Regions from separate parts of the Paenibacillus sp. P5_B5 genome, predicted to be linked through region 2. Evidence: a T-box and tRNA genes for the amino acid it is inferred to sense, from the RefSeq annotation. Region 2 holds a T-box; the other holds one or more tRNA genes.
The links. The T-box of region 2 lies ahead of metG (methionine--tRNA ligase). A T-box ahead of a tRNA ligase gene usually reads a tRNA of that ligase, here a tRNA-Met.
Positions count from the first base shown of each region.

Region 1 (7,901 bases), on a different contig from region 2:
ACACCAGGTATTAGACCTGCTGGGTCAGACGTAGGCGATCAAACACGGATCATGACGCCACGACAAGCGTTCTCTGAAGGTACAGACTTCGTCGTGATTGGAAGACCTATTACAGCAGCAGAACAACCAAGAACTGCTCTTGAGTCGATTATCACATCGATTCTGAGCGCATAATTGAATCCAATATTTCGAGGAGAGTGACTGTTTTTATGACAACAGAACTTAATGAACTTGCTAAGCAAATTGCAGCATCCCTACTGAAGATTGAAGCTGTAGCGCTTCGTCCACACCAGCCTTTCACATGGACTTCTGGCATTAAATCACCTATCTATTGTGACAATCGTTTAACGATGTCTTTTCCAGAAATTCGTGATTTAATTGCTTCTGGCTTTGCAACGCTTATTCAAGAGAATTATCCAGAAGCAGAAGTGATTGCAGGTACTGCAACAGCAGGCATTCCACATGCTGCATGGGTAGCAGAGAAGCTAGGCTTACCGATGATCTATATCCGTGATAAAGCTAAAGGGCATGGTAAAGAGAATCAAATTGAAGGTGTTTTACGTGTTGGTCAGAAGGTTGTAGTAATTGAAGACTTGATATCGACGGGTGGTTCTTCATTGAAAGCAGCGCTTGCTGTTAATGAAGCTGGTGGACAAGCATTGGCTGTAGTGGCTATATTCACCTACCAACTAGAGAAGGCTATTCAATCCTTCACGGATGCCGGTATTCCTCTCCAATCACTTACTAACTATAGTGTATTGCTTGAAGAAGCAGTAGAGCTTGGCAAAATTCAAGCGTCAGACCTTGCACTGCTGCAATCTTGGAGAGCTAATCCAGCTGAATTTGGCGTATAATAAATAAAGTAATCAATGAGCCAGAACGATTGTTCTGGCTTTTTTGTATTTTCTTATGAATGAATCAATTTAGATCAGTTATGAAATTGATTCGAATAGGCAAAGTATTCTGTTTATGCTAAAATAAATTAAATTTCTAATAAGGATCATTTTTTTGTAAAACTTGTAGGAGGGGAATATGTGAAGAAAATTGTATCCTGTCTTTCTGTTATTGTATTCGTAATTGTTCTCGGAACTCTACAGGCAAGTAGTGTACAAGCTCAGACAGATGCTATGACGCGTGGTGAATTTTTTAAGGCAATTACGGACTACTTGAAGCTGAAGCCTGAATATCCGGTGGCTAAATTGCCAGTGGATGTTGAAGAGCAATCTGTCTATGGAGACTCGGTAAGGGCATTAACCGAACGTAAAATTATATACGGCTATCCCGACGGGACTATCCGTTTGCAAGAAGCAATTAACGCGGTTGACGCTGATTATGTGCTAGCCAGGTTCTTAGGAATCGCAGATGAAGTAGCTGTTCAAAAAATGAAAACTGAGTTTCAAGTGACATTTAGTAGTAATGGCAAAGTGGATCCAGATCAGGCAACTAAGGTGATAAGAACCGTATTAGAAAATGATCGGTCATTAATTCAGAATCTTAAGGACGCTCGCAATCAACATATGAAAGTGATTACTTCCTATAAAACGAATACGAAACAAATTCAGAATTATCAGCTCACTTCTAATTCCTCAACTACACCAATAACAGGTATTGAATCCACAACTCTAACTGAATTTCATAAGGATAAAGGATTTCACTTGAAATCAGTCATCAGCTATCCAAGTAAGGAAACAGTCAAAGGGATTGAGATGGAACAATACATTGTACCTAGCGGCAATTATATTAAAATGAATAATTCGAATATGAAAGAAGCAAAGTCCAACTGGATAAAAGGGATCGATGTAATGCCTTTTAATTTTGAACAGTTGATGAGTATTCAAATGGAAGCTTCAAAACCGAAGCAGATTATTAATGATCAATATTACTTTTATCGCAGCCTAGGGACCGAAGTGATCAAAGGAAAGAAGATCCATAAGATTCAAGTGTTTGGATCATTACCCACTATTTCTAATATTTCAGGGTTCTTAACTTCTACAATTGGAGATAACAATCAAATTGATGAGTTACTTAATTCGTCAGCAACGAATAATTTGTCACTCGCCATTAATGGTATTATTTATATTGACGTTGAATCGAATTTATTAACGAGGGTTGATTGGGTACAATCTATACGAAATGGGATGCCAAACACAAGCGTAGTTCCGTTCAAACAAATTGAGGTTGAAACAAGCATTCAATATTATGATTATAATCAGGTACTAGACGTTACGTTGCCTGAAGTAGCCCTTCAGACTAAATAAGAATAAACATAAACGACTCCCTCACGATTGAAGGAGTCGTTTATGTTTAATTATAGAAACTAGCTGTTCTTCTTCTCGCGCCAGTAGCGCCAGCTCCATTCAATTGCGAATGCAACGACGAATGGATAGAACATTTTGCTTGCTCCAAGCAATTGATAGCCTAGGAATGTCAGCACCACGATAAATGCAATGACTAGAGCGATTTTTTGAGTGGAGGCTGATTGAAGTTTACCAATTAAAACCGGTACGCCAACAATTAGGACGGTCAGAACGATAATCGTAATAATATCCATGTAAGGTTGCAAGGCTAAGTCTCCTCCTTTATTCAGGCTTCAATTCAGCAATATTTCCCCAGTATTTACATACGGTTACAATCCCTTTATCAAAGTTCCTTAAATCAAAGTGCTCGTTAGGCGCATGTAGGTTCTCGTCTGGCAGTCCAAAGCCCATTAAGACAACAGCTGCACCAAGGACACGAGAGAATACCTCTACAATTGGAATAGAGCCTCCACCGCGCGTATAAAGCGCTGGTTTACCATACGTATATTCATATGCGTCAGAAGCAGCCTGAATAGCAGGGTGATTGATTGGCGTTATGTATGCATTACCGCGCAATAATTTATCAACTGTCACTGTAACACCGACTGGACATACCTTGTGAACATGATTCTCAAGCTTATCTAGGATATCACTAGGAACTTGTGGTGGTACGATACGACAAGCGATTTTGGCAGAAGCTTTACTTGGAATGATTGGTTTAATGCCTTCTCCCTGGAAACCACCTGTAACTGATGTGATTTCTACTGTTGGTCTAGAGGTAGTGCGCTCGTAATAAGAAAAACCTTCTTCTCCATAGAGAGCAGACAGACCCAGGCCTTCACGAATTTGATCCTCATCGATCGGCAGTGCTCTTGAAGCGGCACGTTCTTCCTCTGTAAACGGTTCGATACCGTCATAGAAGCCATCGATCGCAACAGCACCGTTGTCCTTATGGAAGGAGCTCAGGATATCTGTTAATGCATGAATCGCATTAGGTACACCGCCACCAAACAATCCGGAATGGAGGTCCGTGTTAGATGCTTGAACCTTAATCTCGCATCCCGCCATACCGCGTAGTCCATATTCGATAGAAGGCTGACCGTCAGCAATAATGGGTCCATCAGAAATAAGCACGATATCTGAGCTTAATTTATCTTGATGTTTCTCAATGAAAGGTGCCAAATTCGGAGAAGTAATTTCTTCTTCGCCTTCAATACAGAACTTGATATTTACAGGTAGAGTTCCGTAGGTTTGCAACCATGCTTCGATTGCTTTGACATGAATGAATAACTGTCCTTTGTCGTCAGTAGCACCACGTGCAAACAGCTTATCGCCACGAATTTCGGGCTCAAATGGTTCCGAATGCCATAATTCAAGCGGTTCTGCTGGCTGTACATCATAGTGTCCATATACAAGGATTGTAGGTTTGCCCTCAGCGTGTAGCCATTCTCCATAAACAATCGGATGACCGGGAGTTTGCATAATCTCAACTTGCTCGAGTCCAGCGTTCTGTAAGGCATTTGCCATCCACTCAGCACATGCATACATATCTTCTTTATGTTTGGTAAGTGCACTTACGCTAGGAATTCTTATGTATGCTTTAAGCTCTTCAATATGTTGATTGCGATGTTCTGATAAGTATGTAAGTAGTTTGTTATCCATGTTATGACCTCCTTTAATAAAATCAAAAATCATCCATTATTATATCCCTAAAGGACTTCATTAAGCAAAGTAAAAAACCATTCGTTCTAGTGCCTCAGACTATTGTCTTATTATAACGAAAATTTATCATAACGACAATTTCAACATAAAGAAAAAAATGAATTGCATGTACCAATTTTCGATAAGATTGTTTAATTTAGGTTAATCTATAGATACCAAAGTATAGTAAATATGGAGTGAAGACAAGTGGACTGGATTTATTGGGCAAAACTTTATGACAGTAAATTTCAAGCAGGCTGTTTAGCCAAAAGAATGGAGGAGGACTGGTGGATTTACGGGTATGATTGCCCACATGAAGTTCAGGTATATAAATCCAGAAAAGGGCGATTTGGCGTTCGTTTTAGTTTATAATTACATTATCCCTTGACAATGCTTAAGCATCTTGGTATATTTATCTGCGTCGCTAATATTGCGAGACGAAATAACGCGGGGTGGAGCAGCCCGGTAGCTCGTCGGGCTCATAACCCGAAGGCCGCAGGTTCAAATCCTGCCCCCGCAACCAATTCATCATTTATCCATTGTAGTTTTGTCCGTTTATATACGGTGACAAACTGTTTTGGGCCCTTAGCTCAGTTGGTTAGAGCGGTCGGCTCATAACCGATTGGTCGGGGGTTCGAGTCCCTCAGGGCCCATACCGAGAAGAACCCTTATCTATCAAGGGTTCTTTTCTTTTTTTGCTAGAGTAGTAGATGTTAGAATGATAGATTAATATATGAGCGAGCTTTAAAATCTCCGTAATATCCCATTAATATTTCTTGCAAACTCCGAGTTGTACCCAGCTGATTTAAAACCTTCATAAAACGTTATATATTTCTTACTTCCATGATTGTCTTTTCTGTATCATAGGAATTTTTTTGAAATTAGGACACTAAAGTCAAAGGCGACAAGTACCGTCCAGTAGTCATAATTCTTAAGTTGAAGAAGGACAAGCCTACAGTAATCCAAATAAGCGGAGAGACTTTTGTAATCAGACATAGGGGGGAAATGCCGAGATGGTAAACTTAGTATCTGGAATTTGAATAGTTGCGGATTATAAGATAAACAACCAAGCCCATGACAGGAAAGAATAATACCGCTAAAACAGCCAAGAGTGCAAACTCAGGGCTTCTACGTTTCTTAATGCAATCACGGTATACGAAAACGCATGAAGCGATATGCAGCATGAAAACTATAAGAACAAATAGCAAACCAAAAAAAGGTATAAATGACATGAATTTACCACCTTACTTTATTTGTTAGATAGTAATACGATTTAATTTTTTGAAAGTTTCGAAAATATAGTGGTTAACCATAGGGAGGGGGAAAAATTAAAGCCGTCACTAGTCCCTATCCGTTAATTTTAGCCGTTAAGGGGTATGCTCTGATACCGTAACTTGGGAACAATTGGTGGATATAACCCTTAAACCTTTATACGGCTTGGGTAATTCGGTCGTCACGAAGCAAGATCAAAAACACAGTAGAACATAATGCAAAGTAAAAAAAGGAAAAACGAACACCAAAAGATGTTCGTTGAGGGCAATTATTTTTCAGTTGCTATGTTACCCATTGCAATAGAAATTCTATTCCAACTGTTGATTTGATTGATGATTAGAACAAGGTCAACATATTGTTTCTCATCATATTGTTCACGTACTCTCTTATATAGTTCTTCAGGAACTCTTTTGGTAGGGATTAGAGTAATATGCTCAGCTAGTTCAAGAGCAACCTTCTCATCTGGTGTATAAAAAGTACATTCATTCCAAGCATTTAAACAATAAATTCGTTGTTCGGTTTCACCCATTTTACGAGCATCGGATGTATGCATATCTATGCAGAAGGCACACCCGTTAATTTGAGAAACTCTAATTTTGATAAGTTCTCTTGTAGTTCGATTAATTGTAGACTTTTTGGTGTACTTCTCCATATCCATCATAATTTTCATACCATCAGGTGCAACATCATAGTAGGAAACTCTTTGACTCATAAGGTAAGACTCCTTTGACATTAATATACCGCTATTATACCACGATTATACCTTTATACGAACATTTGTGCTATTTTTTTTGTTTGACAATAAAAGTAAGAGGAATTTCACTTGTAAAGTGTAGTTAGTAGCTTCGCAGTAAGAAGATATAGCGTAAAGCAATTGGCCGAAGGGCATCGTATCGACCGAATAGATAAGAGCCGTAAAATCATTCGGAGAAGGAACTTAACACTCCGTCTTCCCTAAAAAACAAGTTAAGGCAATAGACCAACCACCAAGGAAATTATGCTTGCTATTAAAACGACTACTGCACCAAATCGCGTTATTGCTATACGGGTATCACTTGGTTTCTCACCAAAATTTCTAAACACCCATGAATTAGGGTATATGATAGCAAATCCACTCACAATCATAGCGATAATAATAAGTAATATTGCATTACCATTCATTTAATCGCCTCCTATAGTGCTATATACGAAACGAATGGAAAAAAGTTACTAATGGGAGAGTGTAGGCAAATTCTAAAATACCGTGAAAGTAATCGTATGAAGAATTAAATACGTATACCGAGTCGCCTAGTGCGGCTCTTTTTATTTATATAGATGGAGGGCAATTGATGTGATTATTAGCTTCTTTATAGAGGAAAAAACTTCCTGATGTCGAATTTTGATGTTGATGGAGGTGATATGATGGCAGATGCAAAACCTAAGTGTCCCAATTGCGGTGTAAGAGGAACTGAGTATATTACATGTGATGAAGGAAATGTATACAGTGAGGATGGAGAGCCTTGGTTCGAAGTAGCATATTGTGATGAATGCGGGCATGTTTATGGTGTATTTGCAAAAATAACTCATTCATCATAAGGTGATATACCTCATGTCAGACTTCCTCATCATTAAAAAAGTACTCGAGGTTTGAGTACTTTTTGCATATCTATTTACTGGAAAAATATGTTTTTATAATAAAAGCTTGATTTTTTTAGCGAATCGACATATAATAAATCTCGTTGTTACAATTTGTTTACCTAAGCCGGGGTGGCGGAACTGGCAGACGCACAGGACTTAAAATCCTGCGGTAGGTGACTACCGTACCGGTTCGATTCCGGTTCTCGGCATTATGAACACGATAGAATGACCCTTTCCTTATTTGTTTCATCAAATAAAGAGAGGGTCATTTTCGTTATGGACAATTTATTATTTAGTAGTCGTTAATGATTAATTATTTATCAATTTGATAGATAACCCAGCGATCCATTGGCGTTGTGCGGACCATACGTAACTGAAGGACACCCTTAATTGGCTTATTGCTTGGAAGTGTATAAGTCGCTCTCACCGGAACAACTGCCGTAAGATATAAGGAGCTTTTTGGAGTTGTTTTGTTAATTGACTTCTTTGTTGTCTTCTTAGTTGTTTTCTTTTTGGCTCTTAGTGGTTTGGTGTGAACTTGAGCAGAAGCAGCTGCCGTAATTTGAAACATTTGCTGTTCATGAGATGGGTTACCTAGCCAGGTTACTGCATGTAATAAAGCTTGATCCTGTTCGTTAATTGCAACCATCCATAGCTCAGCAATCTGATTAGGTGATAAATGTTCAACATACTGTTCGAGCATTCCAGCCGCTTTATAATTCATTATCTGATGTGCTAAATCCAGCTTGTTATTCTTATGTGTATGGCTCCCTTCAAAATGGATACAGAAATGTCCACTAAATGCATTGTCTGGAATACCGTCGCCGCCATGTGGCATACCATTGATCGAGCCTGCCCATGTATGCTCCTTGTACTTAATGAGAACGGCTCGTCGACTCCAGCTCCATTTATCTTTGTATATTTTTTTCATATTGGCACTATCTTTTTTGGTTAGGGGCTGCGCATCGATGTGTGAGCTACCAGCTCTACGTTGTACTTCGTACGAAAGACCAG
Region 1 is NZ_JBFULK010000013.1:119,237-127,137, reverse strand. Features, by position in the region: gene pyrF (orotidine-5'-phosphate decarboxylase) at 1-174, shown strand, start outside; gene pyrE (orotate phosphoribosyltransferase) at 210-854, shown strand; gene AC1DOK_RS17415 (S-layer homology domain-containing protein) at 1,035-2,258, shown strand; gene AC1DOK_RS17410 (hypothetical protein) at 2,318-2,563, opposite strand; gene AC1DOK_RS17405 (dipeptidase) at 2,580-3,959, opposite strand; gene AC1DOK_RS17400 (hypothetical protein) at 4,206-4,370, shown strand; tRNA gene AC1DOK_RS17395 (tRNA-Met) at 4,445-4,521, shown strand; tRNA gene AC1DOK_RS17390 (tRNA-Ile) at 4,578-4,651, shown strand; gene AC1DOK_RS17385 (PLD nuclease N-terminal domain-containing protein) at 5,021-5,182, opposite strand; gene AC1DOK_RS17380 (carboxymuconolactone decarboxylase family protein) at 5,539-5,982, opposite strand; gene AC1DOK_RS17375 (DUF6199 family natural product biosynthesis protein) at 6,237-6,431, opposite strand; gene AC1DOK_RS17370 (transcriptional regulator) at 6,672-6,845, shown strand; tRNA gene AC1DOK_RS17365 (tRNA-Leu) at 7,011-7,096, shown strand; gene AC1DOK_RS17360 (hypothetical protein) at 7,201-7,901, opposite strand, start outside.
Region 1: it has a tRNA-Met gene. The T-box ahead of metG (methionine--tRNA ligase) is inferred to sense a tRNA for this amino acid. The anticodon was not compared.

Region 2 (7,901 bases):
TTTTGTTGTTATTTACTGGAACTGCCTTAATTGGAGTTACGATCGCCATAGCTAATGTCTTGCTACCAAGTCTTATTAAACGTGATTTCCCGAATAAGATTGGCCTTATGACAGGTGCCTACTCTGTTTCCATGGGGATTTGTGCTTCACTCGCATCTGGTCTTAGCATACCACTTATACAAAATTTAGGGTTCAGTTGGCGAGGTTCCCTTATGTGCTGGGCACTTCTAGCTGTGGCCGGGATATTAGTTTGGTTACCTCAGCTTCGTTCTCATCAACATTCGAGTAATATTCAGGCGAATAAAGCTGTCCCCACTAGTAATCTATGGCGTTCCAAACTCGCATGGCAAGTGACATTATTCATGGGACTGCAATCGTTAGCGTTCTACATAACAATCGCCTGGTTGCCTGAAATTCTTCACGACAGAGGTATGAGTATAGTAAATGCAGGCTGGATGCTCTCCCTTATGCAGTTTGTTAGTCTTCCGGCTACCTTTATCGTACCTGTACTCGCAACGAAACGACCTAGTCAACGTGGACTCGTCGCCATCTTTGCCATTATTAGCTTGATCGGTTATATCGGATTATTGTTCGATAGCACTAATGTATTAGCTGCACTATGGATTATGTTAATTGGTCTTGGACAAGGAGCTCTTATAAGTCTCGCATTAACGTTCTTCGGGCTTCGTACTACTAATGCGGGACAAGCCGCAGCCCTATCAGGCATGGCACAATCCATTGGCTACCTACTCGCGGCAATTGGTCCTATTCTCTTCGGCTTGCTGCATGAAATGACGAATAGCTGGACTACTCCAATCCTCATGGTTATTATTGCAATGGTGTCGCTCCTTGTAGCTGGATTAGGTGCAGGAAGAGGGACTAAAATTACAATGAGATGATAACACAACAATAATCCCTCCCAATATAATGTTTGTAAGATCCAAACAGAAAAAAATCCGAACTACAGTAAAGTAGATCGGAAATTTGGTAACCTTATTATTCAGTTGTTCCAGCTGAATTCAGGATTCAAGCTTGAACTCATACTTTGTTGTAATCATTTGTATGAAGAGCTCAACATACACAGGATCAAACTGTTGTCCCGCACAGCGTCTTAGTTCCACTATCGCTTGATCGAATGTTTTCGTTGTTTGGTAGGGTCTTTCTGTAGTCATTGCGTCGAAGGAATCGATCACACATAATATGCGCGCGAGCTTGGGAATTTCCTCTCCTACTAGACCATGCGGATATCCTTTGCCGTCCACACGTTCATGATGCAGTTCAATAAGCGGAAGGAGCTCATTGTATTTACCGTTTGCAGATACAATATCTTTGCCCCATTCTACATGCTTCTTCACAATATCCCATTCTTCAGCTGTAAGCTTTTCTTTTTTCTGTAAAGTATGCTTAGGTACCTCTAGCTTACCAATATCATGGAATAGTGCACCTAGAATTAATACCTTCTTCTCCGTATCAGTTAAATCAATATAATCACACACATCGATTGCATAACTAAACACTCGTTTACTATGTTGGAACGTATAAATATCTTTGGACAAGAAGATCTTAAGCTGCTGTTCGATCTCTTGAATATCTTGTTCAATATCGATTGTTTTCTGCAGAAGAGACTGTTCATTATAAATATGTACCAGATTTTTACCTTGGGCCTTCGCATGATACATCGCATGATCGGCTTTATCAAGCAGCTGTGACTTATCATAAATACCATCGGTATATTCAACAATTCCTGCTGAGAACGTCAGGCATCCATGTGGTAAAATTTCAACTCCATCAAAATAAGAATCATTTATTCTTTTTCTCATGGAATTAATAATCGAAAATGCTTCTTTCTCCAGTTTACCTGGCATTAAAATCGTAAATTCATCTCCTCCGTGTCTGGCTACTATATAATCGTGTGGTTCACACTCTTGTTTGAGTAATCCCCCAAAAAACTCAAGCAGCTTATCCCCTTTTAAATGTCCAAAGGTATCATTATATTTCTTAAAGCTATCCAGATCCAAAATTACCAGACATAATGGTTGACGGGTTGACTTCGCTTTATTCAATTCTTTCTCGAGCAGCTCTTCAAAGTACCCATGATTATACAAACCTGTTCGCTGATCTCGTGTCGCTTTATCAGAAGCATTCTGGTATAACTGAAATAATTGTTTAAATGAAATCGATAATAATACCGCAACGAACAAGAATAAGAACAATCCAAAGTAAAGATGCTCTTCGAACATGATGACTAGCATCAAGGAAAATAATAATGTACTTATATAGGCTGCAATTGTTTCCTTCACTATCCCCTTAAATAATTGGAACAAACCACCTTTAATTGTTAGCAAATAAAACATCCCAAAAAACAATACATTAATAATAAAATAGGTAGTCATCGCTAAAATATAGGAGTAAATAGTATCAGCATTAATAGGTCCGACCTTACCGCCAGTCTGTACAAACACAAAATAAGCACATGCGATCATTATGCTATAGGAGGAAAAATTCACAAGATGCTTCCACCAAACAATAGATCGAGTGTAAATCGAGTATATAATTGCACTAATAAATAGGACATTTAGCGATAACTCCAAGCCAAACATGAACATACAAGCCAAGTAGATTGACGAATCCATAGATTGTGAATTTCCTTGAGGAGGCAATCGGAATAAAACTTGATTCAATAGTAATACAGAACCAGTTAGTGAATAGATAAGTACCCACTCTGAAGGGCTTGTCGATGGGACTCTAGTATTCAAGATAAAGATAAGAATACCTGCTAAGGATACTCCCGTTAAGTAGAGAGTAGTTGGTGAAACGAAATATGACTTCATCTTGTTAACACGGCTCATCAGAATTCTACCTTTCTTAGAGAGATAAAAAGAAAGAAGTGCAAAAACTCACTTCTTTCTCTACATATAGATGCAATTATTAGCCAAATCTGTATCCTGAAGTTAACGAGATAACCACAGAAGCTACAATTGCTAAATTAAACAAAACACGTTTAACCTTTGTGCTGTTAAATACCAATTTTCTCACCTCCTCCTCAGAGTATTCTATTATTCAGTCTCCTCAGTTAATTTAGATACGACTAATTGTTCTTTTTTCCAAGACATCATTAAATTTAGAATAAAAATAAATATGCCTACGTTCATTATAACATCGCCAATACTAATGACCTGATCCCGTGGGTAGGGCTTGGTGATCGGTATGATATCGCCTAGAAATCCAAACCATGTTGTATCTGTTAACAACTGATGCTTAGCATATACGCCTTCTTGAATGATCTGCGCAAAGTATGGGTCAAGTATGGTAGCAGCCTCAAGTGATACAGGCATTCTCCCGCCATTAACAGCCATAACAATAAAATTCAATAATACGCCAATCATAATTGTAATGAAGCCTGCATGATGTCGATTTACCCACAGAAAATACAATCCAATCACATAAACACCTAAAAAGACATATTCACTAATGGATTCGACCCAAGGAAGCCTCGATTGAAAACTGAAGATGAATATCTGAACAAGAAGGAGTACTGGAAAAATCCAACCATTCTTTAGACGAAGATCAGCAAAACTCCTAAAACTACCGCCACGAATTAAACCAACTATAATTGAGATTACTATCCCGTCGTAAACCATGCACTCTCTCCATCATCTGATATTTTACACTCTAATTCGTCATAATCTTCATAATTCCTTCTATTTATCTATTTTTAATTTAGATAAACCGAGTTTACTGTACTCTTCTTGAATTCGAAGTGGATCAATTCGTTCATATAAAGGTTCAATTGGCTTCAGTTGTAGGTAACTTGAAACCTCAACATAAGTCCATGCCGGCTCTGGTAAAGATAAAAATTCGCGAATCTTATCACAACTAAAAGGAAGGAACGGTTCGAGTAAGTTTGCTAAGTTAGCAATAATTTGCACACATGTATGCAGCGTATTAGCACATCCATTACGATCAGTTTTTAACTGTGCCCAAGGTTTACGATCATCCACATATTTGTTTCCACTACGGATGAAGGAAAAAATGCTTTCTATTGCTTCCTTCAATTTCCCTTGTTCAATTAATGTACCTGTAGTTCCATACAAATTAACCAGTGCAACCTTTATTTCCTGATCCATACTGCCCTCAGGAACTATATCATCAAAGGATTTATGAATAAACGCGAGATTCCGATTAACAAAATTACCGAAGGCCCCTAGTAATTCCCCATTATGACTATGGATAAATTCTCGCCAAGAAAAATCAGCATCTCTCTTCTCTGGCGCATTGATCGTTAGAAAGTAGCGAATCGAATCAGGATGATAATGTTCAAGTATATAAGGAAGCCAGACTGCCCAGTTACGACTTGTGGAAATTTTCTTTCCTTCAAGCGTTAAATATTCGTTAGACACAATATAATCTGGTAAATGCAAGTTCCCCGCACCTAGCAGTAAGGCTGGCAAAATTAACGAATGGAACGGAATATTATCCTTACCATGTACATAGTAGGCTTTGCTATCTTCGGACCAGAACGGTTCCCACTCTTTCTTATTGATTTCAGCCCATTGTTTACTCGCTGACAAATACCCACTTATCGCTTCTATCCATACATAAATCTTCTTGCCTGAACAATCCTCAAGCGGAACATCAACGCCCCAAGGTAAATCCCTCGTTGCAGCTCGATCATGTAATCCTTCCTGAAGATAACGTTCGGAAAGGTGTACTGCATTCTCCCTCCAGAGTGATGCACTATTCTGAACATATTGCTCTAATTGCTGTTGGAATTGAGATAAGGCTAAATAATAATGATCCGAATACCTTAACTCTGGACTCGACCCACACAGCTTACACTTAGCCTCAATGAGATTCACTGGATCTAACAAGCTTGAACAGTAATCGCATTGGTCACCGCGAGCAACCTGACCACAATGTGGACAAGTACCTTCAACATAACGATCAGGTAGAAACTGAACACAAGTGGTACAGAAAACCTGTTCTACAGATTTCATGTAAATATGCCCTTTATCCAGCAATGTAAGAAACAATTCTTGCACGACTTGATGATGGAACGAATCATCAGTTCGCGTGTACAAATCATAAGTGAAGCCTAACTTTTGAAAACAATCCTCAAACTCACGATGATACTTTTCTGCGATTTCCCCTGGAGATACGCCTTCTTGATTCGCTCGAATGGCAATTGGCGTCCCATGACAATCACTTCCGGATACATACAATACCTGTTCACCTTGTTGTCGATAATGCCTAGCTATAATGTCACCAGGGAGCAAGCTAGAAACATGACCTAAATGTAAAGAACCATTAGCATAAGGCCATGCACCACCAATGAAAATAGTCATTTGTTTATCCTCCGTTTCTTTGGCTAAATAACGCAAAAAAACTCCCATCCCAATAAAGGGACGAGAGTCTATCTCACGTGTTACCACCCAAACTTCATCAATGCCTTACAGCACAGACCTTATCAGGTACGACACCTATCGGTGTTTATACCCTAGCACGTTAACGGGTGCAAGTTCCCGGCACAACCTACTCCCTTATGAGGTTTCAATGTGCAGCTCAGAGACCATGTTCATCAGATTTCTCTTAACCCCCTTTCAGCGAACAGGGGCTCTCTGTGTAAGAATCGATCTAACTACTCTTTCTCTTCAACGCTATCGTATATTCCATTAATATCCTATTATACTCACTGTCATAAATAAAGCAATAACTAATTACTTGAATTGTCTAACAGAGAAATTATTTTCAACGTGTTATACTGTCCTTTTTGCAATTATCAAAAATAGCCCTGCTTATTTTAAGATTTAAGGTTACTTTAAGCTAGTTCGTTTAGACTGAACTAAAAAAGTATGAGGAGAGTGATATTGTTTTGGGTCAACAATCTATACAACAGAAGGAGCAGATCAATTACATTTATATTGTCCGTGCATTAGCGATTATAGCGGTTATTCTAGTACATGTCTCTTCCAATCCAGTCGGTGATCTTGGAGATAAATCCTCATTGATGTTTTCTGTCGCCAACTTTGCGAATATTTTTAATAAGTTTGGGACTTCTACATTTATTTTCTTAAGTGCTTTTGTATTATTCTATAGCTATTATGATCGACCTATTAGTCGCAAGCTAATGAGTAATTTCTATAAAAGAAGACTACTATATATCGTTATTCCGTATGCTATTTGCTCAACTGTTTATTATATGATTCAGATGTATTATTCCTATGGGGAATCTTGGACACAATTCGCTCAGTACGCTTCATTTACTAACTTTCTAAGCTTACTCTTCATGGGTAAAGCTTTCTATCACTTATATTTTGTATTTATTAGTATGCAATTCTATATTATATTCCCGCTATTACTTTGGATTTTCCAGCGTAAGCCCCAGATTACAAAGCATCTCATCTGGATCGGAATCGTATTGCAATTAGGGTTTATCCTCTATAATCAATTCAGTTTGCACTATGCAGACAAGGGGCAATTAGCCATTAGTTATATTGCTTATTATTTCCTGGGAGCGTACTTTGGTATTTACTATAACACCATCAAAGAATGGATCATTCTAACCAAAAAAACGTTACTTAGCCGTAAAGGAATTGTTCTAGCTTTGATTTGGATGATCTGGATTGTAGCAAGTTTAGCAGACGTATATTTATGGTATTCAACTAGATCGAATGGAATAGAATATAATGCTTTATCCTATGAGCTTGTATGGTTCATACAGACAATGACTGTACCGCTTGTACTACTTCAAGTATCAAGCTTCCTATACCGTAAGCTACATGTACGTTTGACAAATTTACTTATCCATCTAGGTATTGTCTCTTTTGGGGTCTATATCATTCATGCCGGTATTATTTTCTATTATTTCAAGCTTCCTTCAAGCAATAGTCCGATTAGCTATAGTCTATATGTAGCTGGCGGGTTTATCGTAACACTTCTAGTTTCATGGGGAATTGTTGGACTAGCTATGAAATATATGAAGCATGCATGGGTAATCTTTGGTTCGGCACCTAAGAAAAGCCCTTATATCGAAATCCAGCCTACTATTTCTTCCGGACAAAAGATTAAACAAATGTAAAATGACAGGATACAAGTCTAGTAAATTCGATATTAACTACAATGGTCGTCTAATCCGAATCAGTATCGGACTAGACGACCAATACATTTAAGGGGTAGTGTTCGATTACCAAATTTTATTATGGTATATTATCATCAGAAAACCAAAAGGAGAATGAATATGAACAAATGGTGGAAAACAATTGCAATTCTGCTTGGTACGACTATACTAACTCATTTGATACCGTTCTCATCTTTTTTTCGCAATGTAGATACCTTAATTCACGAATTCGGTCATGCATTAATAACCTTATTACTCTCAGGTAAAGTTCAATTCATCCACCTATTCTCGAATCATAGTGGAGTCACCTATTCATATGTAGCAGAGTCATGGCAGTACATCCCGATTTCATTAGCTGGTTATATGATTTCGGCAATATTCACAGTTATTCTTTTCTACCTCTATAACCGCAATATGCAGCAAACAGGCCTTATTCTATTAACGATTGTAACAGTCCTCTGCGTTATTTTCTTCGTTCGAAATACGTTCGGAGTTGCTTGGTGCATCGGGTTTATTGCTCTGAATGTGGGAGCCTATCTGTTACCTTGGAAGTGGGTACGGGATTTTTATTACTTACTAATTGCTTTTATCTGCTTAGTTGAATCGGTTATTAGCCCAATGTATCTCATATTCAAATCTATTACATCGCCATCCCAAGCAGGTGATGCAGCTAATTTAAGTCAAGCAACCTTTATTCCAGCTATTATATGGTCGCTCCTATTCACAGCCTTTGCAGTCTTGTGTGCAAGTAAATCAATAAGCCTCTTCTTGAATGCTAAACATG
Region 2 is NZ_JBFULK010000016.1:19,726-27,626, forward strand. Features, by position in the region: gene AC1DOK_RS19260 (CynX/NimT family MFS transporter) at 1-899, shown strand, start outside; gene AC1DOK_RS19265 (bifunctional diguanylate cyclase/phosphohydrolase) at 1,020-2,849, opposite strand; gene AC1DOK_RS19270 (DUF5317 domain-containing protein) at 3,057-3,641, opposite strand; gene metG (methionine--tRNA ligase) at 3,702-5,393, opposite strand; T-box leader at 5,399-5,664, opposite strand; gene AC1DOK_RS19280 (acyltransferase) at 5,873-7,078, shown strand; gene AC1DOK_RS19285 (M50 family metallopeptidase) at 7,238-7,901, shown strand, end outside.